2 regions of the Falsirhodobacter sp. 1013 genome follow, and region 1 is predicted to be linked to the other one. Evidence: riboswitches for the same ligand, from Rfam matches in the RefSeq annotation. Region 1 holds a riboswitch; the other holds the start of a gene.
What was found. A riboswitch is a leader RNA that binds a small molecule or an ion and turns the genes downstream of it on or off. The one in region 1 is predicted to bind cobalamin.

Region 1 (14,575 bases):
CAAAGGTCATCAGCACGGCCGCCACCGCGATCACGATGATCAGGATCTTGCTGACCTTCACCAAGATGCGGCTTTGCGTGATGTGCTTGCGCGCCATCAGGTTGTCTTCGGCGTCCAGCTTGAACCGCCGCATGTGGATCGTGGTCCAGATGTACAAGGCGGTGTAGGACATCCACGCGATGCAGATGATCGTGCCTACCGTCAGCAACCGCCACAGGACCTGCGCCTCCCCCGTTGTCAGGGGGGACAGGGCGGTGCCGAAGGCCAGCGCGATGATGATCATCACCAGCCGGATCGGGGCCGCCCCCCGTTCCACGAGCGATCGCCAGAACAGGTCCCGGCCCGCCACCATCCGCGTCAGGATGCGGAACAGAATGCGGTAGCACAGCGTGGCCAGAAGAATGGCCAGCGCCAGGATGATAAGCGTGACCAGCCAGTCCGGCAGCCACTGCGTCGCCTCAAGGGCGAAATCTTGTGCGTCATCAAAGGTCATGACGCCAAGCATAGGGTGGAGGAGGCCGAGGTCACGCCAGGCGCGCTGACGAAACCGCGACCGCCTCCATTAAAATTTCAGCGCCGTCCCGCTGCGCGATCCAAGCGCACGTTTGACTTCCGCCGCCAATGGTTCGTGCACCGTCCGCCCCGCGGGACCCGGTTCGTGCCCCACCAGACCGTTCGGGCACAAGCGGCTGTCGTCCCAGCCCAGATGGTTCGCCACCGGGTAAAGGCATATGCCTTCCACCTGCACGCCACGGCCCCGCGCCCTTTGCACCTCTTCCGAGACGTAGCGGAGCCAGGAGGCACGACGCTCCCCCTCCGTCCCCGTTTCGGCGATCATGACCGGGCGGTCGTACCGAGCGGCCACCTCGAACAGCAGGTCCGACAGGGGGGCATACAGCGGATGGTCCATGTCGATGGGCGGCCCGCCATGGATCCACTGGTTGTTGAAGTAGTAGTTCACCCCCGCGATGTCGAGGAAGGACGGATCCCCCCCGATCTGCGGCCAGATCCGGCCCGAGATCAGGTCCATCGCCTGGAACTGCGCGTCGTGCCAGCCATGCGCTTCCCACCGGGGACGGCCGGTATGTTCGGCTTGATGGATACCGATCAGCGGCTCGGCATGGACGAAACGCGCGCGCGGGTCGATGGCGCGCAGTTCTTGCATCGCCATGATGGAGGCGCGGGCCATCTGGACCTTCAGCTCATACCCCCGTCCCGCGGCGAAGGGGTTCAGATACTGTGCATCCCCCCCGGCCCAGGAAAAGAAGCTGATCTCGTTCACCGGGCACCAGAAGGGCACGGCGTCCGTCACTTCGCGGTGGTGCCGCCCCACGGCCCCGGCCAGGGCGGCGAACCGGTCCACGAAGGCGGGCGACCAGATGTCCAGATCGTCGGGCCAGCCGTAATGCATCAGGTCCCAGATAACCTGGGTGCCCGTGTCCCGCGCCGCTTCGAACATCGGGGTGACCGAGGAAAAGTCAAAGCGTCCCGGCGCCTCTTCGATCCGGTGCCAGCGCACAGCGTCGCGATGCGCGCGGATGCCCAGACCGGCCAGCTGGCGATAATCGCTCGCGGCGTTCCGGTCATGGCCGGTCGATTCCAGCACGTCCAGCCGCGTTCCGTTCCGCAGCCGATGGGTGGAACTTTCCCACCCGCCCAGAACGAAGCTCTGGAACACCTCCGCCTTCGGTGCGGGCGCGCGTTCCGCCAGAACCTCGGCGAACAGGCGTTCCCACTGGGGCACCACCACCTCGGCCGCGTAGGTGGATCGGACATGGGCCTGAAGGCGCTTGCCCAGACGGACGCGCAGGGCGGGATCATCCACCAGACGGCGCAGCATCGCGGCCAGCGCGGCGGGGTCCTCGTGCGGCACGAACAGGCCGGTCTCTCCGTCGCGGATCTGCTGAAGCGCGCCGTTGTCGGGTGTGGCCAGAACCGGCAAACCCGCCGCCCCCGCCTCGGCGATGACATGCGGCATGCCTTCGCCCCGCGACAGCCAGCAGAACACGTCCATCGCCGCCAAAAGGTCCGGCACGTCCGCCCGATCGCCGGTGAAGGTCAGGCGCCCTTCCAAGCCCAGATCGCGCGCCAGATGATGCAGTTCATGGGTGTATTCCGGCATGAATGCGTCCGGCCCGCCCACGACCACGAAGTGCGCCTTGGAATGCGTGCAGGCCACGTCGGCGGCGGCGCGGATGAAATCCTCCACCCGCTTCTTGCGGTCCAGACGGCCGACCCAGCCGATCAGCACCTCGCCCTCCGCCACGCCCAGCCGGGCGCGCATTGGGCCCCGTGCGGCCGGATCGAACTCCGCCAGATCCACCATCGACGGGATTTCCAGCGCGTGCTGCGGCCGGTCCGGCATGCGCGACGCCGCCGCCTCGCGGATCGTGTCGCACACGCCGACATAGCGGGTGGTGTGGTGCTTCGGTCCCGACAGCGCCTCGCGCACCAGCCCCCCATGCTCGATCAGCGGGGGGTGCAGGGCCAGCCGGTCCATCGCCGGATAGATGTCCGCCACGTCCTGCGACGACAGCACGATGTCGGCCCGGGCGATTCGGCGGCGCAGATAATCCACCGTCTCCTCGAACCCGAGGGCGTAGGCGGTCGTGTCGACCTCCACCCCAAGGGCGCGCAGCTGCTCGTGGCTTTGTTCGGGCATGCCCTCCTTGCGGAAGCAGGGCAGCACCGTGATCTTGTAGCGGTCGCGGTCCAGAAGGCGCGCCAGATGCCGCACCTCCGTCTCCTCTCCTCCCACGACCAGCCATGCAAAGACCCACAGAATGCGGATCTTGCCCGCGTCCGGATGCGGGTCGGGGAAGTTGCCCCGCGACAGGATCTCTACCGCGCGGCGTTCCTCGCGTTCGCGATCGGTCCCGTCCATCACGAATGCTCCAGCACGATCTGAAGGAATTCGGGCCGGTCGCGGACAAGATGGCGCAGGAAGTCCGGCGCGTCGTCATAAGGCACCACATGGGTGATCATGTGCTGGCGGATCGCCTCGCCATCGATGGCCAGCAGCGCCAGCGTTTCCTGCGCCAACCGGCGCTGGTCCCAGGCCGCCGCCACCGGGCGCGGCATGCGGTTGATCTGCGCGCAGCGGATGGACAGCCCATTGTGGTGGAACTCCTCCCCCAGACGCGCGTCGTTCAGGCCGCCCTGATAGAAGGCCAGATCGATGATGGTGCCCTGCGGCTGCAAGGCCCGCAGCGCCAGATGCAGGCTGCCAGAATGGGCGCGAGTCTGGAACACGATCTCGGCCCCGCGGCCGGATTTCGACCTCCAGCGGGCCTTGGCGTGGCGCCACGCCTCATCCTCGCCCATCGCTTGGAATCCCATGCGGCGGGCCAGATCCTGACGCCAGCCCGAGGGATCGACGACCACAACCTCGGACGCGCCCGCCCGGCGGGCGAACAGCGCGCAGAACAGGCCCACCGTGCCGCCGCCCCAGACCAGCACCGGCCGCCCCGCGACCCCTGCCCCCAGATGCGGCACATGCGCGCCGAATTGCTCGGCATCTGCGTGCAGGATGCCATTGGCCGCGATCGGCCCCATCTGCGCCACAAAGACGCCCAGCATCGGGTCGATCCCTTCGGGCATCGGCAGCAGCAGGTCGTGATCGGGATTGGCCGTGTGGCCGGTCTTGTGCCCGAAGGTCGTGGCCAGCACGTCGCCGTTGGCGAAACCGCCGGCCCGCGCGTCGATCACCCGCGCCACTTCCATGTAACCCAGGAAGTTGACCGGATAATGCGCCGACGCTTCCCCTTCCACGAACACGCCGCGGCCTTCGTCCCAGCGGCTGTGCAGGTAGGGGTTCGTGCCCTTCATGAAGGTCAGCTCGGTCCCCGCGCTGATCCCCGAAAACATCAGGTCCAACCGCAGCTGCCCGTCGCCCGCGGGCCCTTCGTCATAGCCGAAGAAATAGGGTTCGTTCGGACGCTCGATCCCAAGGCTGCGGATGTGGCGGTGCTGATGCGGCAGGGCGGGCATCCTACGAAGCGGTTTCACGAAAAAACGGCTGCGGGTTGGACCGCAGCACCTCCATCTTCACGACCGCGCCCGACGCCGCGGATTGCGAGATGGCCAGCGCCACGCGGTGCGTTTCCAGCGCCTCGGAATAAGGGCAGCGGATGCGGTTCTCCTTGCCCTGCACGGCGTCGATGAAGTCGCGGTCCTCACGCCAGACGGGGTCGCCCTCGGCGTGGCGGACGGGGCGGCCGCGGCCCACATCGACCATGATGTCGTGATCCGTGATCTCCATCGCCAGCGCGTCGGCATAGACATGCAGGCCCACGCGGTGGTTCCAGCGCAGAAGGCAGGTCGCCGACAGGTTGGCGATGGCCCCGCCGGCAAAACGCAGGCTGGCCGTGGTGGCCGTGGGCACCGTCAGCCCGTCGAAGTCCGGCCGGTCGCGGCGGGCGGCAAGGCCGAACGCCTCTGTCACGTCACCGGCGAGGAAACGGGCAAGGTCGATCACATGCGTCGCCTGTTCCACGACCTGCCCGCCCGACCCGTCCTCGCGCCACCACCACTGGGGCGGCGGGGTCTGGTCCAGCCAGAAGCCGGTCATCAGGTGCGCGGGGTTCTGCGCCAGTTGCGCCCGCGCCTCGTCCACCGTGTCCAGATAGCGCCAGTGATACCCCACGGCGGTGATCAGGCCCGCCTCCTCCACCTCGGCGGCGATTTCCTCGGCCAGCTTCAGGTCCAGCGACAGCGGCTTTTCCACGAAGAAGGGCAGCCCGCGGGCGATGCAGGCGCGCTCCACGTCCCCATGGGCGAAGGGCGGCACGCAGATGAACACGGCGTCCAGCTCCACCGTGTCCAGCATGGCCGCGTGGTCGGCAAAGACCGCCGCACCGAAGCGCCGGCCGGCCTCCTCGGCCCGGCCCGTGTCCGGATCGGCGATGGCTGCAATGCGCACATCCGCCATATGCTCCAGCACGCCGAAGTGGCGATGGGCGATGCCCCCCGCGCCGATAAAGCCGAGCCGTGTCGTCATGGGGGTCGTCCTTTGTCTTGTCTGCAACAGGGTGGTGAAGAACGTGTCGGTGTCCGCCGCCATGCGATCGGCGGTGTAATCTTGCGCGAAACGCACCTTTTGCGCGGAGGCCACGGTCGCCCGCAGGTCGGGCCGGTCCAGCGCGTCGGCCAGCGCCGCCGCCAGCGCACGCGCATCGCCTGCCGGGACCAACCAGGGGTGATCGTCGCCAAGCGCTTCGGTCACGCCGCCGATGCGGGTCGCAACCACCGGACATCCGGCCGCCATCGCTTCCAGCACCACCAGCGGCAGGCCCTCGAACGCCGAGGGCAGGACCAAAAGATCCGCCCCCGCCATCAGGGCCGGCACATCATCGGACGGCCCAAGGAATGCGGCCCGGACCCCATAACGCGCAACACGGCGGCGGACAGCAGCCTCCTCCGGCCCCGATCCCACAAGGATAAGGCGCGCCTCCGGATGCGTCCGCTGCAAGCGCGCCAGCGCGTGGATCAGGACGGAATGGTTTTTTTGCGGGGTGAACCGCGCCACGCACAGGATCGTCGGGACGTCCGGCACGGTGCGGGGGGACGGCGCGCTCAGGATGCCGTTCGGGATCGCGCGGCAGGGCAGGTCCGGACGCATCGCCGCCAGCACGGGCCGCCACGTCTCGGCCGAGGCGCGGCTGACCGTGACAACCGCATCCACTTGCGACAGCGCCGCCTTGTAGTCCGCGATCTGATCAGCATCGGTCAGCAGCCAAGGCAGATGTTCCGTCCGCACCACGACCGCCCCGCCAGCCTGGGCGGTGCCACAAAGGTCATGGCTTTCCCAGCCGATGCCGGCATGGACGTTGATCAGCGTGGCACCCTTGAACGCGATGCCCCAGGCCCCTTCCGCCACGACGGCGGCCACCAGCCCGCGCGATCGCGCCTCCGCCACAAGGGCGCGACCGGCCGCGTGGTCCGGAAACAGCAGCCGCGCCCAAGGCAGGCCCCCCGCCAGCGTCAGCATCACCCTCCCGACGCCCGAAGGCTCCGCGCTGTCGGTCGCAAGAACGACGTCCGTGGCGGTGGTCACCCCCGCGCTCCGGACGGCAGAGGCACAAGATGTGCGCCGTCCAGAAGCCCCTTCATATGGGCGAACGTGCAGTCCCAGCTGGTGTCCGCCAGCATCCGGTCCACCTCGTCCAGCCACGGGCCGGGCTTGGTGGCCAGGGCCGCCTCGCAGGCCGCGAGGAAGCCGGGCGTGTCCCCCGCGATCCGAACCGCCTGCACGTCGCCGTAATGCCGGATCACGTCCCGCACGGGGGTGGACACGACCTGACGGCCCCCGGCCAGATATTCCGGCGTCTTGGTCGGGCTGATGAAGCGCGTCGCGTCGTTGATCGCGAACGGCATCAGCGCCACGTCCCAGCCCGCCAGATAGGCCGGAAGATCGGCATAGTTCTTCTGGCCCAGCCAGTGGATGTTCGCCGCATGCGGCAGGTCCGATGGCGCCAGTTTCGCCACCGGACCCACCATCACGATGTGCCAGTCGGGGCGCGCGGCGGCCATGTCGCGGATCAGGTCCAGATCCAGACGTTCGTCGATGACGCCGTAATACCCCAGACGCGGATGCGGGATGCCGACCTGATCGGTTGGATCGGGGCGCGCCTCGCGGGCCGCAGCGAAATGCATCGCCTCCACCGCCGAGGGGAAAGGATGGATGTTGTTGTGCTGATGCCGCTTGGCCTCGTACAGGCTGTAACCGCCGGTGAAGACCACATCCGCCGCGGCCAGCAGCGCCGCCTCGTTCCGCTGAAGATCGGGCGGGGCGAAGCGGAAGTTCGACAATTCGTCCATGCAGTCATAGACCACCGCCGCCGGGCGCAGATGGCGTGCGATCGGCCACATCTGCGGGGTGTAGAACCACAGCACCGGCTGATGCGCCCCCGTGATCGCCAGAAGCTGGTCCAGCAAGCCGGACAGTGCCCGCGCCGCATCCTCGGGCGACAGCCGGGCCGGCACGCGGGGGCGGATCGCCTGAACGCTCGTCCCCTCGAAGGCGTGGAATTCCAGATAAGGCAGATGGTGGTCGGTCGGGATCATCTCCTCCCAGAACCAGACGGGGCGTTCCTGCGCGAAACGCGACATCAGGTGCTGGGGCCGCTGCAACACGAAATCCCAGCGAAGATGGGAAAAACAGATAAGCGGGGCGGGCTTTGCAAGAACCGGATCCAGGGGCAACACAGTCATACGAACACCTCGTTCTTGCGCTGACGCGCGTGATCCAGCAAAGACGCCAGTCGATCAACCGAATGGGGCCATGTCCAGTTCCGTTGAACCACCGGCCGCGGATCATATGAGGCGGCAGTTTCGATCAGCCGGTCAAGCGCTTTGGCAAAATCCACCTCGGACGCCAAAAGGCCCGTGTCCGGGCGGATGTATTGCCGCCCGCAGACCAGCCCCGCATTGGCCAGAACCGGAAGCCCCGCCAGCATGTATTCCGTCAGGATCGCGGGCGCGCCATCGTCCACGCCGCACACCACCCCCACTCTGGCGCGGTTGATCAGCGTGTTCACCTCGCGGTGGTTCACCGGCCCCACCCAGTCCACCTGCAACCCGCGGCGGTCCGCCTCGGCGCGCAGCTCCTCCGTCATGTGGCCGTAGCCCACCACGCACAGCGCCCGCCGCCCCGGCAGTTGCGACAGCGCGTCCAGCAGCAGGTCGTGCCGCTTGTAGGGCTGGGTCGCCGCAACATAAACCACATCGTATTCCTTCGGCGCGCCGGTCGGGAAGAACGTCTCGTCCGAGGCGAATTCGGGCCCGATCGGCAGCACCGCGCACAAGGCGTCCGGATGACGGGCGCGGATCTCGTCCGACTGCCATTCCGCGCCGGCCAGGAACAGATCGACATGGCGGCTCACCTCCGCCGGCAGACGCAGCGCTGGCGCGTCTATGGAGTTGTAGACGATCACGCTGTCCGCACAGGCGCGCACCAGCGCCTCGTCCACGCCCAGACCCCAGACGCACAGGATCTTCGGCGCGCCATGAACCTCGATATGGGCCAGCGCGTCCGCGGATCCGTAGGGGGCGGCATGCCCGTCCGCCCGCAGCGTGCGATAGATCAGCCCTTCCGGCCCCGGAACGCCCAACGGATCATGATGCGCGTCATCCCCAGCAAAGCGCCAAACCTCGGCCCGGTCCACAAGGCCCGCAGCCACGCAGGCCAGCGGCAACCGCTCCAGATACCCGCCCACAACAGACGGCCGCGGGCCGGGCGGGGGCATCGGGCTCGTTTGCCAGAAGGCGCGGGCCATGTCCCGTGTCAGGACGCTCTCATGCGGAGGGGTCGGATCGCAAAAATCCGAAACAGCGATAACGCGCGTGGTCATTCCGTCTCATAAACATTGCAGCATACATAACGGCGGCCGCAACGGGACACGCAACGCATTTGGACTATAACTTCCTTGAAACGTGCCTGGTTCCACGGAAATCGTGGAACTTGCCCGATTTCCCGATGTTCAACGAGGTCAGCAAGAATACAATGAAATGTGAGCAGGAATGAGCCCAGAGTCGAAACGGATCCTGATTGTGGGTGCAGGCCTGTCAGGTGCGGTGGTCGGCCGCATGCTGGCCGAGGCGGGCCATGCGGTAAAGATTGTGGACCGCCGCCCCCACGTGGCCGGCAACTGCCACACCGAACGCGATGCCGACACGGGCGTGATGGTGCATGTCTATGGCCCGCACATCTTCCACACGGATGATGCCGAGGTCTGGGATTACGTCAACGGGTTCGAAACGTTCCGCCCCTATCGCAACCGGGTCAAGACCACCTCTGGCGGGGCCGTCTATTCCCTGCCCGTGAACCTGCACACGATCAACCAGTTCTATGGCCGGACCTTCCGCCCGGCCGAGGCGCGGGCCTTTCTGGAAGAACAGGCCGACACCACCATAACCGACCCCCGGACGTTCGAGGATCAGGCCCTGCGCTTTGTGGGCCGCGACCTGTACGAGGCCTTCTTCAAGGGCTACACCCAGAAGCAATGGGGCTGTTCTCCGCGCGATCTTCCGGCCAGCATCCTGAAACGCCTGCCGGTGCGCTTCAACTACGACGACAACTACTTCTTCCACCGCTTCCAGGGCATGCCCGAAAACGGCTACACCGTGATGGTGGAGCGTATTCTGGACCACCCGAACATCCAGGTGCATCTGAACACGGACTTCGACCGCAGGGACATGGCCGGCCACGACCACGTCTTCTATTCCGGTCCCATCGACGGCTGGTTCGGCTTCGACCTCGGCCGGCTGGGCTACCGCACGCTGGACTTCGAACGGTTCACCCATGACGGGGACTGGCAGGGCTGCGCCGTAATGAACTACGGCGACGTGGGCGTGCCGTTCACCCGGATCACGGAACACAAGTACTTCGCCCCGTGGGAGGAGCATGAAGGCTCCGTCCTTTACCGCGAATTCAGCCGCGCCTGCGAACCGGGCGACATTCCTTACTACCCGATCCGGCAGATGAACGAAAAGGCGCTGCTGGGCCAGTATCTGGAACGGGCGCAGGGGGAACGCCACGTGACCTTCCTCGGCCGTCTGGGCACCTACCGCTATCTGGACATGGACGTCACCATCCGCGAGGCGTTGGATTGCGGCCGCCGCTATCTGGCCGATCCCGACAGCATGCCCGCCTTCACGGTCGACCCGCTTTGACAGTGCAAAACGCCGGCAGCCCAAAGGCGCCGGCGCAAGCACAAATGGATCGGGCGACCCGAAGGCCGCCCTTTTTCCGTCAGTGGCGCACGTCCGTGCGGGCGACAACATGCGTCACCGGGGTGACGACGCCGCTGCGACCACCCAGCCAGGCGGCGATGGCGCCGGCCAGCAGGGCCACGAAGGCGGCCAGGGCGCCGATGGTCAGGGCCTTGGTGGCCGTGTCCGCAGCCTCGATAGCCGTTTGACGGGCTTTCTCGACGGTGTCGCGGTACTGCTGTTCCATCTGGGCGACCTGCTGCTGGGCTTCGGGCAGCGGGATGTTGCGCGCATCGGCCAGGGCCTGTGCGGCTTCCTCGCGGGCGGTTGCGGCGCCAGCCTCATCGGCCGTTGCAAGGGCGCGCATGGCGTCCACGGCGTTCTGACGCAGCGCTTCCGGATCCGTGCCGGTGGAACGGATCTGACGATCCAGCGCGTCCAGCGGGTTGGCATTTTCCAGCGCCGGGCCGGCCGCCTGGGACACGGTCTGCGTCAGGCCACCAAGGGCGCTGGACAGGCCGCTGAACGTCCCGCCCACGATCGAACCGACCGAGGAGGACAGCAGGTACAGCATGAACAGCGTGGTGACGGCAAACACGGTCAGACCATGCAGGCCACCGATCTGCGCGGTCGCGCGGCCCGACAGGCGCGCGGCAACGAAACCGCCGACAAAGGCGGCGATGATGCCCGAAACGGCATACCATGCGGCGGAGGCCACCGAGAAGGTGCTGGTGGCGGGGTTGTCACCCGTGCCGGGGTCCAGCGTGGCCATGCCGATTCCCAGGCCCAGCAGGCTCAGCAGCACGTGCACCACCAGCGCGACCGCGACACCCGCGAAGATCGCGCCCCACGAGATGTTCTTCCGCCGATACAGTGCGTCTTCTGTCACAGTGTCCACGGTGTTGGTGGTACCAGGTGATGTCGTATATGTCATGTTTTGCTCCCAGGACGCGCAGCCTCCCTCGAGGCTTAGGAACGCATCACCGCATAGTGAACGCAATTTGATGAATGAGGTTCCGCAGGAAGCGGAGGAACCGTCACAATCCTGCGGAAGATTTGTGCATCCGTTACAACCGTTCCGCCCCGAACGTGTCGCAGGACCCCAGCTGCCCGCTGTCATGCCCCGTCTGGAACCAGCGCGACCGCTGTTCTGACGTCCCGTGGGTGAAGGTGTGCGGCGAGGGCACGCGGCCCGCATTGCGCTGCAAGGTGTCGTCGCCAATCTGCCGCGCCGCGTTCACGGCCTCCATCATGTCGCCCGCCTCGATCGATCCGAATTGCGCCTCGGCGTGCCGGGCCCAGATACCGGCGAAGCAGTCCGCCTGAAGCTCGGTCCGCACGGAGATGGCGTTGCTGTCGGCCTCGCTGGAATTGCCGCGGGCGTTGTTGGCCTGCGACAGGATGCCAAGCTCGTCCTGCACATGGTGGCCGATCTCATGCGCGACCACGTAGGCGGCCGCGAAATCGCCACCGGCGCCCAGCTGCCGTTCCATCGACACGAAGAAGTCGGTGTCCAGATACACCTTCTGGTCGCCGGGGCAGTAGAAGGGTCCCGTGGCGCCGCTGGCCCCGCCGCAAGGCGATTGCGTCACGCCCTTGTAGAGCACCAGCGCCGCCGGGGTGTAGGTTTCGCCCAGCTGCTCCTGGAACACGGTCTTCCACACATCCTCGGTGTCGGCCAGGGTCACGGACACGAACTGCGCCGCCTCCTCGTCCGCGGCCGTGATCTCTCCTCCGCCACTGTTCGGAACAGACTGGTCGTTCAGCAGCGGCGTCAGGTCCACGCCAAGGAAATAGCCGATGACCACGATCGCCAGCAGGCCCACGCTGCCGCCGCCCACGGCCATCCCGCGCCCGCCACCACCGCTCGACCGGCGATCTTCGATGTTCTGGCTTCCCCGCCGTCCACGCCACTGCATCCGTTGTCCCCCAATGATATCGACATTCGCCACCAAAAGCCCCGATCCGCGCCTGCGGTTCCTCCTCATCTTCCACCCGGGGGCTGTGGCGCGTCCTCCGCACCTTCCGGGTCTTCTTTCGCGCGCGGGCTCGCGGCGCTTGACACGGCGGCGCAGGATTGGGATTTCCGCCCAGCTTCGGTCCCGGCGCCTGCCGGGTTGAAAGGGAATGCCGGTGCGCCTTCGGGACAATCCGCAGCTGCCCCCGCAACTGTAAGCGGAGAGTGACGGGCACCAATGCCACTGGGGGCGACCCCGGGAAGGCCGCCCGAAGCGACGACCCGCAAGCCAGGAGACCTGCCGCAGCGACCACCCAATTCCGGCGCGGGGCGCGTCCGGGATGCGGCCCAACCGCAGAGGTGATCCGTCCACTGCGGCAGGGCCACCCGGTCTTTCCGTTCCTTTCGCCACCCGCAGGGTTCCTGCACCTTGGGAGACCGCCCGTGACCACGTCCCGCCTTCTTCTGCTGTCCACCGCCCTGATCGCCCCCCTGGCCGCCCCGGCTCAGGAGGTGACGGTGCTGGATCCGATCATCGTCTCCGCCGGCCTGACCCCCGCCCCCGCCGACGCTTATGGCCGCGCCTACACCATCCTGATGCGCGAACAGATCGAGGCCCGCGGCATCACCACCCTGCAGGACGCCCTGCGCGGCGTGCCGGGCGTTTCCGTCAGCAGCAGCGGCGCGAACACGACCCAAGTCCGCATCCGCGGGGCGGAGGCCGACCACACCCTGATCCTTGTGGACGGGGTAGAGGTCAGCGGCGGCTCCCCCGCCGGGTATTTCCTGTCCGGCCTGTCCGTCCAGAACATCGAGCGGGTGGAGGTCCTGCGCGGCCCTCACTCCGTGTTCTACGGCTCCAGCGCCTCCGCCGGCGTCATCAACATCATCACCGACAAGGGGACCGAGGGCTTGCATCACGGCGGCACGATGGACGTCGGGAACGGCCATTCCGCATCCGCCCATGTCAGCCAGCGCACCGCGCAAGGCGGTCTCGCCCTGAACCTTTCGCAAATCGATGATCACGGCTTCGACTATTCCGGCGACAGCGGGGAAAAGGACGGCCTGCGCCGGAACACGATCGGCTTCGCCGGTGACTGGAAGGCAACCGAAACCCTGACCTTCGGCTCCACCCTTCGCTGGACGAAGGAGGAGTACGACTACGACAGCTTCGGCCCCTCCACGAACGAAGCGGATGTCATCGTCGACGACAACACCCCCGAGGGGGAAACCCGCGAATTCCAGGGTGCCGTCTTCGGCGAACTTTCCATGCTGGACGGGCGCCTGATCCACCGGCTGGACTACCAGCGCTCCGTCTTCAAGCTGGACACGTTCGACGACGTCCCGAAGCGCGCGGAAAGCGACACGCTCGCATACCGCCTCAGCTACGGCCTTGATGGCCTTCCCGTCGATCAGGCCCGCCACCTCGTGAACGTGCTGGTGGAACACGAGGATGACGATTCCAACATCGCCACCGATTACGAACGGGAACGGGACTCCGTGGCCCTCGAATACCGTGCCTCGCTGGACAATGGCCTGGATCTTCAGGCCGGTGTCCGCCGCGACGACAACAAGGAATACGACGACTTCACCGGCTGGACGCTCGGCCTGTCCTGGCGCATCCCGGGCCAGCCGGTGCGTCTGCACGCCTCGGCCGGGCGTGCTCAGGTCGATCCCTCCTACGAGGAGCTGTTCGGCTCGCTCTACTCGGTCGGCAACCCCGACCTGACGCCCGAACAGAACCGCAGCTACGATCTGGGTGTGGAACTGTCCTTCCTGAACGGGCGGGGCCTGATCGACGTGACCTATTTCCACGAACGGATGACGGACGAGATCACGGCCGACTACAGCTCCCCCGACTTCCTGGCCCGTTACTCCAACGCCGATGGCGAAAGCCCGCGCGAGGGGGTGGAGGTGACGGGGCGTCTGGAAGCGACCGACACGCTCGACCTGTCCTTCGGCTACACCTATCTGAACGCGAAGGGACCGGATGGCCGCATCGAAGTGCGCCGTCCGAAGCATGAACTGCAACTGTCGTCCACCCTGTCCTTCCTCGACGACCGCGCCTCGGCCACCGCAACCCTCCGCCGCGTGGCCGGCAACTACGACGACCAGTTCTATGGTGCCTACGCCCGCGCGGAGCTCCCCGACTATACCACCCTCGACCTCGCCGCCGGCTACAACCTGACAAATGAGGTGCGTCTGACCGGCCGCGTCACCAACCTCTTCGACGAAAGCTATTCCGACGTCTGGGGCTATGCCACGCGCGGGCGGCAGGCCTATGTCGGGGTGCAGGCGCGGTGGTAAGGCGCTGGCTCTGCGCCGCGGGCCTCGCCTGCGGCCTTGGCCTGTCCGCCGCGGCGGGGAACGCGCCCGCGCGCGTCGTGTCGATGAACCTCTGCACCGACCAGTTGGCCCTGATGCTGGCCGCGCCCGGCCAGCTCATCTCGGTCAGTGCCCTGTCCCAGGATCCCCGCGCCTCCGTCATGGCCAGCGAAGCGCGAACCCTCCCCGCCAATCACGGGCTGGCGGAAGAGATTTTTCTCCTCCAACCTGACCTCGTGCTGGCGGGCCGCTTCTCCTCCCCCGCCACGCTGGACATGCTGCGCCGTCTGGGCCTGCGGGTCGAAACCTTCGATCCCGAAAGCACGATGGACGACATCCGCACCAACCTGCGCCGCATGGGGCAGGTGCTGGGGCGCGACGCCACCCGAACGATCGCCCAGTTCGACGCGGACCTTGCCGCCCTGCCGCGTCCCGCGACCCGCCCCCGCGCGGCCAGCTACGGCGCGAACAGCTACGCCGACGGCCCCGACAGCCTCGCCGGCCAGATCATCGCGGCGGCGGGCTATGACAACATCGCCACCGAACAGGGTCTGTCCTTCGGCGGCACCCTCCCGCTGGAGG
Region 2 (14,575 bases), on a different contig from region 1:
GGGGGCGTTCCAAGCGATGATCACGGGAACGCGGTAGCGCAGGCTCAGCGCGATGCCCAGCACTCCGCTGCCAATGGAAATGGCCCAGACCCAGGATTCAAGCAGCGCGGGGGGCATCCCCCGCGCTGCCTGAAACACGATGACCAGCGGCCCTGCGTAAGAGATCAGCGTTGAGATGATCCCTGCAAGAACGGCAGACAGGGACGCGTCCTTGGCAAGTGACTTTCCGGCGGGACCTGCGGCGTCAGACACGGGCAAGCGTCACCGGCTCTGGCATCCCTGCCCGATTGCGGAGGGCGAAGACGGACATCGCGACAACAGATACCGCCGCAGGGATCGCGAAGATCAGGAAGTTCTGCTGCAGTGGCAGCCCGGTCGCCAGCAGCATTCCCCCAAAGGTAGGCCCTACGATGGCCCCAACGCGCCCAACGCCCGAGGCCCAACCAAGTCCGGTGGAGCGGACGGACATGTTGTAAAGCTGTGCAACACTGGCATAAAGCAGGATTTGCGTGCCGATGGTGGTGGCCCCGGCCACGAAGACCATCAGGAACAGCGCCGGCACCGGAAGGTTCATCCCGATCAGCGCGATCGACACCGTTGCGGCCGCAAAGAAGCCGACGACCACCCGCGGAAGACCGAAACGATCCCCTAAGCGGCCGCCTAGGATCGCCCCCGCCATCCCCCCGAAGTTCAGAGAGAAGAGGCTCAGCAGGCTCGCTTTCTGGGCGTAACCCGCCTCCTGCAGTACCTTCGGCAGCCAGGAAGACAGCAGATAGACCAGCAACAGGCAGCAGAAGAACGAGATCCAGAGCATCACGGTCCGCAGGGCCCGCTGATGGCGGAACAGTTCCAGCACCGAGGCCGAGGTCCCCTTCACTTCGGTGAAGACAAGATGGTCATCGGCTTCCAAACGATGGCGGGGTGCGACGCGGGCGAAGATGGTGCGCGCCTCGTCCTGCTTTCCCTGCCGGATCAGGAAACCGAGGGATTCCGGCAGGAACCACAGGATGAAGGGCAGCATCAGCAGCGGAATGCCGGCGATCAGGAACATCGGTTGCCAGCCGTATTGCGGGATAAGCCAGATGCCAAGCGAGGCCGCGACCATGCCACCCACAGAATAGCCCGAGAACATGAGCGCGACCATTGTGCCGCGCAGCCGCTTGGGTGCGTATTCGTTCATCAGCGCGACCGCGTTGGGCATCAGCCCCCCGCAACCAAGGCCGGCAATGAAGCGGCAGATCTTGAACTGGTCCGGGTTGTCGGCAAAACCGGTCGCGATCGTGGCCAGCGTGAACAGCGCAAAGCTGATCCCGATACCCTTCTTGCGGCCGATGCGGTCGGCCAGGGGGCCGAAGATCAGGGCGCCGAACATCATCCCGAACAGCGCCCAGGCCTGAAGCGCCCCGGCCTGGGGATTGGTCAGCCCCCATTCACGGATCAGCGTCGGCAACACCGTCCCGGCCACGAAGACGTCGTAGCCGTCAACGATCAGCAGGGTGCCGCACAGTGCGACGACCCTCCATTGGAAACGCCCGAACGGGCTTTCGTCTATCGCGTCATTCATGTCGATGTTGCGCAACTTTATTCCTCCCCGAATAGATGCGGCGCGTTGTAGTTATTCTCGTTCAGCCAAGGTCCCCTCCGGCCACGGGCAGGATGTCCCCGGTGATGTACGAAGCCTCGTCCGAGGCGAGAAAGAGGATTGGCGCGACCTGTTCCTCGATCGTCCCGTAGCGGTTCATGAAGGTTGAGCCCTTCACCTGTTGCACGACCTCGGCCATCCATGCCTTCTCTGCCTCGGTGTCGCCCGCAGCGTTGCGCGGGATGCGGCGGGGTGGCGCTTCGGTGCCGCCCGGGGCCGTGGCCACGACGCGGATGTTGTGCCCCGCCACTTCCATCGCCAACGCTTGCGTGATGGCGTTGATTCCGCCTTTCGCGGCGGAATAGGGCACGCGGTGGATGCCCCGCGTCGCGTTGGACGAGACGTTGACGATGCAGCCCGCACCGCGACTGAACAGATGCGGCAGAACTGCCCGGCAACCGTAAAGCGTCGGCATCAGAGAGCGGCGGATCTCGGCGTCGATCTGCTCCGGCTCGAATTCAACAAAGGGGCGCATGCGGATCGCCCCTCCCACGTTGTTGATCAGGATGTCGATGCCGCCGAACGTCTCGGCGGCAAAGCGCATGGCGACCGCCGCCCCTTCCCACGTTTCCAGGTCACAGCGGAAGGCGGAGGTTTCGCCGTCGGCCTCGGCCGCAACCTCGGCTACGAAGTCAGCGCGGTCCACGAAGACGACGCGCCCCCCTTCCTGTGCCGCGCGCAGGGCGACGGCGCGGCCGATGCCTTGCGCAGCACCGGTGACGACCAGGACCTTGCCGTTGAACCGGCCGGGAAAGAACGCCCCGCTCATGCCGTTTCCAGCACGGCGTTGGGGGTGAACTTTTCGTAGTGGAAGTTGGCGGGTCGGATGCCCGTTTCGTCGAAATGCCGCCGCACGGCGTCGACCATCGGCGGCGGGCCACACAGATAGGCGTCGAAATCAGGCCCGAGATCGTTTGGCATGTGCTGCGTCACCCATCCCTTGCGCGGGTGGCTCGACGCCTCGTCCGCCACCACCGTGGCATAGGTGAAGTTTGGCAGGCGGCGGGTGAAGGCCTCCAATTCCTCAAGCAGAACAAGATCAAGGTCGCGGGTCACGCCATAGATCAGGTGGATCTTCTGGGCGTGGCCCGCCTGGGCCAGAACCTCCAGCATCGACAGGAACGGCGCAAGACCCGTGCCCCCCGCCAGCATCAGCAGCGGCCGGCGCACCTCGCGCAGATAGAAGCTGCCCATCGGGCCGGTCAGCTTCAGCGCGTCGCCGGCCTGCGCCTGCGCCAGCCACTCGCTCATCGCGCCGCCGGGGATCATCTTGATCAGGAAGCCCATCCGGTCCGCGCCGGGGGCCGAGCTGAAGGAATAGGACCGCTGCACCCCCCGCCCCGGGATCGCCATGTTCATGTACTGTCCCGGAAGGAATGTCGGCGTCGTGCCGCCCGCCATGTCCAGTTCCAGGACGATCGCCGCGTCGGCATGTCGTTCGATCTTCGCGACCGTCGCCTCGTAAGTCTGCATCGCCGTCTTGCACGCGGTCGAACTTGTCGGCACGCTGAGGACGCAGTCGCTGGATGGGATCATCTGGCAGGTCAGCACCAGTCCTTCGGCCGCCTCGTCCTCGGTCAGCGCATCCTCGATGAAGTCGTCGCCCAGATCGTAGCGGCCACTTTCGGCGCGGCACTTGCAGGTGCCGCAGACGCCGTCCGAACAATCCATCGGAAGGTTGATTTTGTTGCGGTAAGCCGCGTCCAGCACCTTCTCGTTGGGTTTGCAGTCAATGAATCGGGTGACGCCGTCCTCGAAGTTCAGCGCGATGTTGTAGCTGTCCATGAAAGACCCTCCTCAAGGTCCCGTCACGCGTGACGATGCGGCCGGGCCGCAGGTCAGATGTGGTAGACGTCGATCACCTGACGGATGTAGTCGTTCTTCAGCACCACCTTCTTCGCCGCGATCTGCACCCCTTCGGGATTGCGGCGAAGGGTGACAAAGATCGTGCCGAAGAACTGGTCCGTCGTCTTGTAGCGGTGGTTCAGCGTCAGGAAGTTGTACCGAAGGTCCACCTCGTCGCCGCGGGTGGCCAGGATCTCCACATTGCTGACGTTGTGGCTGGTGCGCGGTTCAGGGGTGGAGGCGCCGGAGCGTTCCGTCTTGATGCGGAACACCCGATCCTCCAGCCCGCCGCGATTGGGATAGTAGATCAGCGACACCTGCGAATGCGGATCCTCGGTCAGCTGATCGTCATCGTCCCAGCAGGGCATCCAGAAAGGGGCGTCGACGCTGTAGCAGGTCAGCCAGTCGTCCCACTGACGGTCGTCCAGCAACCGCGCCTCCCGGTACAGAAAGGCGCAGGCTTCATCGCGGGAAATGGTCATGCCGAAACCCCCGCCTTTTCAGCCGCCAAGGCGCGCTTCATCACGTCGGCCCAGTATTCGTGCTGGCGAACGAACAATCCCTCATCCTCGCTCCGTTCCCCGGACAGGAGAGGCTTGAGGCCCATGCGGCGCGCGTTCTCGTCGGGTCCGTCAATCCACAGCGGTGCCCCGCGCGACATGTCGTTCCACAAGGCGGCCGTGCCGGCATAGCCCTGCTGGCAGGCTCGGAACTCCTCCAGATCGTCCGAGGTGCCCATGCCGGAGACGTTGAAGAAATCCTCGTACTGGCGGATGCGCAGGGCCCGGTCCTCAGCGCTTTCCCCCTTGGGGGCGAAGCAGAAGATGCTGATCTCGGTCTTGTCGACGCTGATGGGGCGCGTCACGCGGATCTGCGTGCTGAACTGGTCCATCAGGAAGACGTTGGGATAGATGCACAGGTTGCGCGTCTGGTTGACGATGAAGCCGGCCTTGTCCGCGCCGACGCGGGCCGCGATTTCCTCGCGCGCGCCGTAGACTGGCCTCACCTCGGGGTTCATCGTGTTGGTCCAAAGCAGGATGTGCCCGTTTTCGAACCCGTAGACGCCAGCGACCGAACGGCTCCACCCGTTCGCATCCACGGCCTTCGTCCCGACCTCGTTCCGGCGGCCCATGGTCGCCTGATAGTTCCAGTGGACGGAACTGACATGATAGCCGTCGCACCCGTTCTCCATCTGGAGCTTCCAGTTGCCGTCATAGATGTAGGAGGAGTTGCCGCGCAGAACCTCTAGCCCGTCGGGGGCCTGGTCCACGATCTGGTCGATGATGACCTTCGTTTCGCCCAGGAAATCTTCAAGGGGCGCGACATCAGGATTGATGCTGCCGAACAGGAAGCCGCGGTAGCTTTGGAAGCGCGCCACGCGGCGCAGATCGTGCGAGCCGTCCTTGGCGAAACCCTCGGGGTACTGCGTCGTTTTCTCGTCCTTCACCTTCAGCAGCTTGCCGGTGTTGGAGAACGTCCAGCCGTGGAAGGGGCAGGTGAAGCTGCCCTTGTTGCCATGCTTGCGGCGGCAGATCATCGCGCCACGATGGGCGCAGGCGTTGATGACGGCGTTCAGCGTGCCCGTCTTGTCACGCGTGATGACCACCGGCTGACGGCCGATATAGGTGGTGTAGTAGTCGTTGTTCTCGGGGATCTGGCTTTCATGGGCCAGATAGACCCAGTTCGCCTCGAAGATGTGCTTCATCTCCATCTCGAAAAGGTCGGCGTTGGTGAAGATGTCGCGGCGGCAGCGGAAGACGCCGGCCTCCTTGTCGTCCTGCACGGCGGTGGCCAGCAGGTGATCGAGATCGCGGGCTTTGTCGATGATAGCGGACATGGCTACTCCTCCGTTCGCGGCCAGGGACCGCGGGTGGAAAATAAGGTTCAGCTTGTCGTGGGCGGTCGGCGGTGCCCACAGAAGGCACCGCCGGACAGGGGTCAGGCCGCAGCGCGCTTGCGCAGTTCGTTGGCCTGATTGTCGATCCCGTTCACCAAGGCGGTCAGGCGGATGTCGAACGCGATTTCGGCGAAGGGGCCGTCCAGGTCGTTCGCGCGGATACTTTCCGCGTCCGAACGTTCGATCACCTTGGGAACCAGACCGTCGCGGGTCGCATAGGCGAAGTCGTCGTTGATCAGCGGATCGCCGTCGATGTTGATCTGCGTCGTCAGCTTGCGGTGCCCGTCGGCGCTGATGAAGAAGTGGATGTGCGCCGGACGCTGGCCGTGGCGGCCAAGGGCCGACAGCAGCTGTTCGGTCGGGCTTCCGGGCGGAACGCCATAACCGCTGGGCAGGATACTGCGGAACCGGTAACGACCTTCGGCATCCGTGATGATCGTGCGGCGCATGTTGAAGGGCGCCTGCTTGCCCGTCGGATCAAAGTGGGAATAGAAGCCGCGCGTGTCGCAGTGCCAGACTTCCACCATCGCGCCCGGCAACGGGGCACCGTCCGCCCCGAAGACCGTCCCGTGCATCACAAGCGTGTGGCCATTGGTGTCGGTGCCGTCGTCCAGACGGGCAAATCCCTCGGATATGGGCGCGCCCGCGACGTACAGGGGGCCCTCGATCGTGCGGGGAGTTACGTTGGTGATGCCAAGGGATTCGTCGATCGCGTCCAGGCGTTCGTCGATGAAGTGATCCAGCCCCAGCCCGGGAGAGATCAGGCCCGCCTGCCCGGCCGCGCCGATCTCGTTCAGCCAAGCCACGCCGATCCAGTACTCATCCGGCGTGATGTCCAGATCGTCGATGGCGCGGAACAGGTCGCTCATCAGCCGATGCACGATCTGCTTGATCCGGGGGTTGCCTTCGTCGTTCTGAAGCCCGCTGAGGACCTGCAGAAAATCCTGGATCTCCGGCTTGTCGAAAATCTTAACGCTCACGGTCGTTCCTCCTCTTGCTTGCCTTGATGCCGCAGCGCCCCCAGCTCCCCCCGGGTTACGCGCGAAATCCGTCTAGGTGTCGTCGTCACGGATCGAGGACGGGTGCCGCAGCAGCGGCGTCACCTCGATCTGCATGTATTTGAACAGCGGCAGCCCCGTCAGGACCGCGTGCAACGCGTCATTGTCCTTCACGTCGATGATGCTGTAATTCGCGTAGGCCCCGGCGATCCGCCAGATGTGCCGCCATGTCCCCTCGCGCTGAAGCTCTTGTGAATAGGCCTTTTCCCGGGCGACGATGTCGGCGGCCTCCTCAGGCGGGAGGGTGTCGGGGATGTTGACGATCATCTTGACGTGGAACAGCATGATCGTCCCTCACTTCGACAGGTTGATTTTGCGGAAACCGTCGCGGGCGAAGAAGGCCACGCGATCCTCGTCCAGGGCGAGTCCGAGGCCCGGGCCATTTGGAACGGTCAGTTCGAACTCGCTGTAGTCCAGCGGCGTTTCCAGTATCTCTTCCGTCAGCAGCAAAGGACCGAAAAGTTCCGTCCCCCATTGCAGGTTCGCGAACGTGGAAAAGACGTGGGCCGAGGCCACGGTGCCCACGGCGCCTTCGAGCATCGTTCCGCCATAAAGGGCGATCCCGGCGGCATCCGCGATAGCGGCCACGCGCTGCGCGCCGTAAAGGCCGCCGCTTTGCTCGATCTTGACGGCAAAGACGTCCGCGCCGTCGGCGCGGGCGACGGCGAAGGCGGACTCGGGGCCGTGCAGTGATTCGTCAGCCATCAAAGCGACCGGGAAGCGGCGCATCAACCGTCCAAGAGCCGCCGCCGAAGCGACGGGTTGCTCCACCAACTCACATCCTGCATCGGCGAGAGCGGCGAGGCCGAAGGCCGCGTCGCCCTCGCTCCAGGCCATGTTGACGTCCACGCGGACCGCCCCACGATCGCCCAAGGCCCGCTTGATGGCGGCCACATGGGCGATATCTTCGCGGATCGGCTTGGCGCCGATCTTCAGCTTGAAGATCCGGTGCCGGCGCAAATCCAGCATCCGCTCCGCCTCGTCGATGTCCCGCGCGGTGTCGCCCGAAGCCAGGGTCCATGCCACCGGCAGTCGATCGCGCTGCCGCCCGCCCAGCAACTCGCTGATCGGCACGCCAAGCCGCTTGCCCTGCGCGTCCAGCAGCGCCGTCTCCACGGCGCTTTTGGCAAAACGGTTTTCCTTCACCATCTTGCCAAGGCGCGCCATCAGGGCCTGCACCCGCGTTGCATCCTGCCCAGCCATCACGGGGGCGAAATAGGTGTCAATCGACAGCTTCATGCCTTCGGGGCTTTCGCCGCCATAGGCCAGACCGCCGATGGTCGTCCCTTCGCCCACGCCAACGATGCCGTCGCTGCAATGGATCCGTACCAGCATCAGCGTCTGGCCGTTCATCGTCGCCACGGAAAGCTTGTGCGGCCGGATCGTCGGAAGATCGACGAGCACGGTCTCCACCCGCTCCACGACGGGCGACAGGATGTGGCTCGAGGCCTGGGGATGAAATGTCTTATTCATGTCACACAAGGTGCAGGACAGGACCGCTTGTGTCTAAGACAATTTGGGTAGAGTATCATACCCGCAGGGTATTCAAGCTGGCTGCGCCACAGTCCTTTCGGAAAGCCAGCCCTGTTCTACGCAGTGCCCGTCTGTCCGCCGCACAGTCACATGCAGGTATGGTATGGATCTTCGCCAACTCCGGTACTTCATCGCGGTCGCGCGGGAACGGAACTTCACGCGCGCGGCCGAAGCCCTTCACATGGCCCAGCCACCGCTGAGCCGCCAGATCCAGCTGCTGGAGGAAGAGCTGGGCGTTCCCCTTCTGCACCGCAAAAGCCGGCCCGTCCGCCTGACGGATGCCGGTCGCCTGTTCTACGAGCAGGCGCTTCAGATCCTCAGCCGGGTGGAGCAGATGCAGGCTGCCACCCGCCGCATCGGCATGAATCGCAGCAGCGTGCTGTCGATCGGCTTCGTCCCCTCCACCCTCTACGGCGGCCTGCCCCCCCTGGTCCGGAACCTGCGCGAGCTTGCCCCTCATCTCGACATTCAGCTTTTGGAGATGGTATCCGTTCTCCAGCCCTCTGCGCTGAAGGAAGGGCGGATCGACATCGGCTTTGGGCGCCTGCGCAACGCCGATCCGGACATAACCAGCCTGGTCCTTCGCGAGGAGCGGCTTTGCGTCGCCATCCCCTGGGGCGACGCCCTTGCGCAGGACAACACGCCGCTGCCGTTTGAGGCCCTCTCGGGCCAAAGGCTCATCGTCTATCCGAAAGAGCCGCGGCCAAGCTATGCGGACCAAGTCCTGAACATCCTTCACGATCACAAGATCCCCTTGCGGGAGGTGCAGGAGGTGCGCGAGATCCAGACCGCCCTGGGACTCGTCGCAGCGGCGGCGGGGCTTTGTATCATCCCGGCTTCGGCAAGGCAGATGCGATCCGATGTGCATTATCGCGCCCTTGCCCACGAACATGCGACATCGCCAGTGATCCTCAGTCATCGCATGGGCGACAGTTCCCCGTTGATTGAGCTCGTCAAACAGCAGATCCGAAAGATGCACGCCGAAAACCCGCCTTGGCTGGACTTCAGCAAAAGCATCACGGTCCAGAAGTCACCCTAATTGCAGGCCGCAGAAGGACCCCGTCTTCTGCGGTAACCTGGATATTGGCTTACCCCGAAGAGTGAGGTGAACGGGCCGCGATTGGTCGCGTGGACCGCTTTGCATCGGCGGCTCATCTGTCGGCCTACCTGGGGCTGCACCCGAGCGTGCGGCAATCGGGTGATGGCCCGGCTTATCACGGACGGATCATCCCTCCTATAAATCCGGCACGACCATGGTATCAGATCAATACTTGAACAGAGCGTGACACGAGCCCCGGCCGTTGGATGGATAGCTGCAGGCTATGGTGTGGCGGCGCGGAGGTCTGCGCTCATCTCGGGGTTCAGGGCGGTTTTGGCACAACCTGACTGATGATTTGCCGTGGACCGGCCCCCTACCCTGCGATCGGAAAACGCGACACCATCCCGTGCAGGGCGCAGGGCGATGTCACGCAAGCTGTTGTCAGATCGAAAGCTCGCGGCGCACGATGTCGGCACCGGCGCTCAGCGCGGTCAGCTTTCCTCGGGCCACGCGCCGGGACAAGGGGGCCATGCCGCAATTGGTGCATGGATAAAGCTTGTCCGCATCCACGAACTGAAGCGCCTTCCGCAGGATGTCGGCGACTTCTTCGGGCGTCTCGATGGCGTCCGTTGCCACGTCAATGGCCCCAACCATCACCTTCTTGCCGCGAAGAAGCTCGATCAGGTCCATCGGAACGCGGGAATGCTGACATTCCAGCGAAATCATGTCGATCGAGGATTTCTGCAGCTTGGGGAAGACTTCCTCATATTGCCGCCATTCTGCGCCAAGGGTCTTCTTCCAGTCGGTGTTAGCCTTGATGCCGTAACCATAGCAGATGTGGACGGCGGTTTCGCATCGAAGGCCTTCCGCGGCCTTCTCCAAGGCTGCGATCCCCCAATCGTTCACCTCGTCGAAGAAGACGTTGAACGCGGGCTCGTCGAACTGGATGATATCGACGCCGGCCGCTTCCAGTTCCCGCGCCTCCTGGTTGAGGATCCTGGCAAATTCCCAAGCCAGTTTTTCCCGGCTCTTGTAATGGGCGTCGTAAAGCGTGTCGATCATGGTCATCGGACCCGGCAAGGCCCATTTGATGGGTCGGTCGGTTTGGGCTCGCAGGAACTTCGCATCTTCCACGAAGACCGGTTTCTGGCGGGACACGGCGCCAGCCACCGTCGGGACGCTCGCATCGTAGCGGTTACGGATGCGGACGGTTTCACGTTTTTCGAAGTCCACGCCGTCCAGATGCTCGATGAACGTCGTGACGAAATGCTGGCGCGTCTGCTCGCCATCGCTGACGATGTCGATGCCGGCCTGTTGCTGGTCGTTCAGAACCACGCGCAGCGCATCCTGCTTGCCTTCGACCAGTTCATCCCCCTGCAGCTTCCACGGCGACCAGAGCGTTTCCGGCTGCGCGAGCCAGGATGGTTTGGGCAGACTGCCTGCAGTCGAGGTGGGCAAAAGTTTCTTCATGGGTGGTGACCTTGTCTTTCCAGTGGATCAGGCGGCGTATTGGGCGGACCATTGCGCGAGGATGTCCCGGTAGGGCGTCATGAAATTCTCCTCGGCGAATTTCCCCTGTTCGACGGCCAGCCGGCTGCGTTCGTCCCGATCATAAACGATCTGGGTCAACGAGTAGTCCTGGTGCTTCAGGCTGGGGCGATAGCAGGCCCCGGCAGGCGAATTTGCGTTGTAGATTTCGGGACGGTAAATCCGCTGGAAGGTTTCCATCGTGCTGATCGTGCCGATAAGCTCGAGGCTGGAGTAGTCATTGAGCAGATCGCCCGTGAAGTAGAAGGCCAAAGGCGCCACGCTGTTTGGCGGCATGAAATAGCGGACCTGCAACCCCATCTTTTCGAAATACCGATCGGTGGAGGACCGCTCATCCTGACGATACTCCACGCCCAGCACGGGATGAGTGTTCTCGGTCCGGTGGTAGGTCCGGCTGCTCGACACGCTCAGACATATGACGGGCGGTTTTTTGAATTCGTTTTTGTAGGATGCGGAATTCAGGAAGCACTTGAACAGGTTTCCGTGCAGGTCGCCGAAATCGTCTGGCAGGCTAAAATGGGGCTGGCCTGCATTGTGCCGCGGCAGGACCACGCTAAAATCATAATCCCTCACATAGGACGAGAAGTTGTTTCCCGCGATGCCGTCGATCCGCTTGCCGGTCTTCCGGTCAAGGATGGTCGGCTTCAATATCTCGATCAACGGGAATGCGTCGACGCGGCTTCCGTCGCCGATGCTGATCTCGGCCGAGACGATCTCGAGCTCGACGGCGTAGCGATCGCCGTTCGGATTGTCCCAGTGCGCGAGCGCGTTGAAGCGGTTGTCGATCATCTGGAACGCGTTGCGCAGATTCTCCCGCCGCCGTTCCCCGCGGGCCAGATTGGCAAAGTTGGTCGTGGCGCGCGTATTCTCCGAAGGACGATAATTCTCGTCGAACCGAAGGCTCCTGATCGTGTATGCGAGGTCTCTTCTCATCCTGACATGCCTTTAGAGCGGCCTGAAACGACAAGCCGGGAAAACGATTTGGCTCCCCGCGACTGGGGTCGCGAGGCGGCGATGTCACCTTGCGGATGGGCCGCTCCCGACGCGCCCACCGCGGCCGGAACAGGTGATCGATCAAAGCAGGTTTCCTGACTTGCGGGTCATCACCTTGCCCGGCCTTCCCGGTGCGACATCCGCATCAGTGGCTTTTCGGGCAGGCTTTCCGCCTACAGTTGCGGGGGCAGTTCCGGATTTGGCGAGGCCTTGCCGGATTCCCTTTTACCCGGAGCATCCCCCGGCACCTTGATCTGATGGCAAAATCCAACGTAACGGCCCGCATGTCAACGAGACGGCCTCGTAGAAAATTTCATGTTTATTATGAGGATGACGAAGGTTTCACGTGAGCATGGCAACGGCCTGTCAGGCTTATGAGCTTTCAACGCCTGCGAGGCGGACAGGCTTGCGGTTTCCAAACGCCGTTTGTGGCTGAACTGGGCTCTACCGTGCAATATGGCGCAGCCGCCGTGGACTGCTTGGGCATCTTTCCACCCCAACGCGAGCTTCTAATTTTTTAACGAAGGTCTGGCTACGGCAATTTGCCTCCACGTTGATGATAACAAGCTCGCAGGCAAACAGCACGGAATGGGTTGATAGGCTCCACATTCTGAGAGGCTGTCGCCGCCTTCTCCACCAAGGAAACCAAGGCGCGTGTGTGATCTTGTCGTGGCACAGTCCGCAAGCGGATCCCGCAGGCCGGAGGTACAAGAACGACTTCCACAGCCAATACGATGTCGCAACCTTGGCCTGTCTTGCTGCGCGCGACAAGATGAAGCGCGAAGGTTCTACATTTTTGATCGTGGACTCGGCCATATCTGCCGCCGCAGGCACCTCACCACCGGCCTGCGCAAATGCGCGGGCGGCAGGCCCGTATGCCGGGAAAAGGCCATGCTGAAGGCGCTGGCCGAGGCGTAGCCCACGCGGGCGGACGATCTCCGCGTTCTTCAAGCCGCCCTGCAGCAGCATGTCCTTGGCCCATGCCATCCGCCGGGCGGTCACGTATTCCATGGGTGCCATGCCGACCTCGCGTCGGAAGCGTTGGAAGAAGACCGATCGCGGCAGACCCGCATCGCGCGCCAGATCCGGAACGGACAGCCTGTCCTCCCGACCCGCATGGATCCGCCGCAAGGCCGTTGCAAAGCGGGGGTCGGCGAGCCGTCGCAGCAACCCCGGCGGCGGCACGGCCGCATGCGGCCTCGTGCGGAGCGCGTCGATCAGCAACACTTCCAGCAGTCGGTGCAGCACCATCTCCCGAACCGGGCGATTGGCCTGCAACTCGTCGTGGATCATCTGCACCAGCGCTGTCAGCCGGCCCATCACACAGACATGAAGGACGGCGGGCAGCAGCGAGACGAGCAGGGTCTTGTCCGTCGTCCGGAAGCGGCAATGGCCCACAAGGACGCACACGGTCGTGACGTCCTCCGGTCGACCCGGACGGAAGGTACCGGGCGCCGTCATCACCCGCAGGACGGGTGCATCCGACGGCAGGGTGTCCGGCCCGAACATGCTGAAGGTGCAGGTTTCCGGCACCAGAACGAAATCCCCTGCCCTGAGATGCAGCGGCACGCCTTCCGGAAGGGACTGCCAGCATTCCCTCTCCACTGCGGCGCAATAGAACGGCGTCTGCATGTCGCGGCGCTCCATCGCCCTCCCCCGGCCTCCACCAGTTTGGAGATCAACGGCGCGGGGCGGATAAGCGCGTCAACCTCGGCAAGGGATCGGGAAAGTGGTCTTGCATAGGAACAGGACCATCACTGAAGTATTGAGGATGTCGAATTATAGATCGTCCGGTGGCCTCCGTCCTTGCACTTCCCGGTCTTCGATCTGGACTTCGGTGGGTTGACGCCCCCTACCCTTGTCGTCTGCAGCCTCCCACTTCACCACGCAGGGCGCGGAGGGGTACGAGGATGCCTATCATGATAGGCCAAGTGCTGAGGCGCTGGTGATCCTTCATGAGATGGATCATCACCTGCCTGAGCGATAGATGTATCTTCCATAACTTATAATTATGCGGTATTATGAGCTATAGAAAAGAGTCCTATAACTCATGCCTTGGAACTGGACACAGGCCGAGTGGCCGAATTTCCACTATGACCGCGCTCCGCTTGAACGTCTGGAGCAGCAATTTCTCGTCGCCTCAGGCGAAATACTCGGTGCCGTCCGCCACGTGTCGGGCGAGGATCGTGAACGTTTGCGCATCGACCTTCTAAGCGAGGAGGCGATGCGAACCAGCGCCATCGAGGGAGAGATGCTGGACCGATCCAGCGTCCAGTCCTCTTTGCGTCGTCATTTCGGTCTGGGCGTGGACATCGCGTCGGCCAGACCGCGTGAACAAGGTATCGCCGAGATGATGGTCGAGGTTTATTCCGGTTTTGCCGAACCTGTCACGGACGAAAGCCTCTGCCGCTGGCACGGCATGCTTCTGTCGCACGATCGCGGACTTGACATGATTGGCGCTTACCGCAGGCATGATGAGGCGATGCAGATCGTTTCGGGCCGGATCGATCGACAGACAGTGCATTTCGAGGCTCCGCCCTCTGTCCGGGTGCCGGCCGAGATGCGGGCCTTCATCGACTGGTTCAACCGGACGACCCCCGACGGCTTGTCCCCCGTCCCCGCGCTGACACGGGCGGCGCTTGGTCACCTGTGGTTCGAAAGCATCCATCCCTTCGAAGATGGGAATGGACGCATCGGCCGCGCCTTGGCCGAGAAGTCTCTTGCTCAGAACATCGGCCAGCCCAGCCTGATCGCCTTGGCCTACACGATCGAACGCGACCGACGGCGTTACTACGACCTGCTCGAAACCCATCAGAAGACCCTTGACGTCACCCCTTGGATCCTCTGGTTCGGCGAAGCCGTCCTCGAGGCCCAGCAGGTGACGCTTGCGCGGGTCGCGTTCCTGATTGCCAAGGCGAAGTTCTATGATGTCCACCGGGCCCACCTGAACCCACGTCAGGCAAAGGTGGTCGAACGGCTGTTTCGGGCAGGCCCGGACGGATTCGAAGGTGGCTTGAGTG

Region 2: it holds a riboswitch for cobalamin, as region 1 does, so the genes downstream of both, ACSHZY_RS16315 (DUF1852 domain-containing protein) here and ACSHZY_RS10540 (TonB-dependent receptor plug domain-containing protein) in region 1, are expected to answer to the same signal.

The regions. Positions count from the first base shown of each region.
Region 1 covers NZ_JBNJLK010000006.1:19,619-34,193, forward strand. The annotation lists gene ACSHZY_RS10495 (mechanosensitive ion channel family protein) at 1-493, opposite strand, end outside; gene ACSHZY_RS10500 (glycosyltransferase) at 563-2,884, opposite strand; gene ACSHZY_RS10505 (zinc-dependent alcohol dehydrogenase) at 2,884-3,990, opposite strand; gene ACSHZY_RS10510 (glycosyltransferase) at 3,992-6,055, opposite strand; gene ACSHZY_RS10515 (glycosyltransferase family 1 protein) at 6,052-7,212, opposite strand; gene ACSHZY_RS10520 (glycosyltransferase family 4 protein) at 7,209-8,351, opposite strand; gene glf (UDP-galactopyranose mutase) at 8,521-9,672, shown strand; gene ACSHZY_RS10530 (PhnA-like protein) at 9,752-10,645, opposite strand; gene ypfJ (KPN_02809 family neutral zinc metallopeptidase) at 10,779-11,630, opposite strand; cobalamin riboswitch at 11,792-11,988, shown strand; gene ACSHZY_RS10540 (TonB-dependent receptor plug domain-containing protein) at 12,113-13,975, shown strand; gene ACSHZY_RS10545 (ABC transporter substrate-binding protein) at 13,969-14,575, shown strand, end outside.
Region 2 covers NZ_JBNJLK010000017.1:27,327-41,901, forward strand. The annotation lists gene ACSHZY_RS16255 (benzoate/H(+) symporter BenE family transporter) at 1-252, opposite strand, end outside; gene ACSHZY_RS16260 (MFS transporter) at 245-1,564, opposite strand; gene benD (benzoate diol dehydrogenase BenD) at 1,626-2,411, opposite strand; gene benC (benzoate 1,2-dioxygenase electron transfer component BenC) at 2,408-3,427, opposite strand; gene benB (benzoate 1,2-dioxygenase small subunit) at 3,481-3,969, opposite strand; gene ACSHZY_RS16280 (Rieske 2Fe-2S domain-containing protein) at 3,966-5,324, opposite strand; gene catA (catechol 1,2-dioxygenase) at 5,426-6,364, opposite strand; gene catC (muconolactone Delta-isomerase) at 6,437-6,727, opposite strand; gene ACSHZY_RS16295 (muconate/chloromuconate family cycloisomerase) at 6,737-7,915, opposite strand; gene ACSHZY_RS16300 (LysR family transcriptional regulator) at 8,079-9,014, shown strand; gene ACSHZY_RS16305 (transposase) at 9,095-9,250, shown strand; gene ACSHZY_RS16310 (methionine synthase) at 9,456-10,484, opposite strand; gene ACSHZY_RS16315 (DUF1852 domain-containing protein) at 10,512-11,495, opposite strand; cobalamin riboswitch at 11,624-11,822, opposite strand; gene ACSHZY_RS16320 (AraC family transcriptional regulator) at 12,000-13,202, opposite strand; gene ACSHZY_RS16325 (Fic family protein) at 13,606-14,575, shown strand, end outside.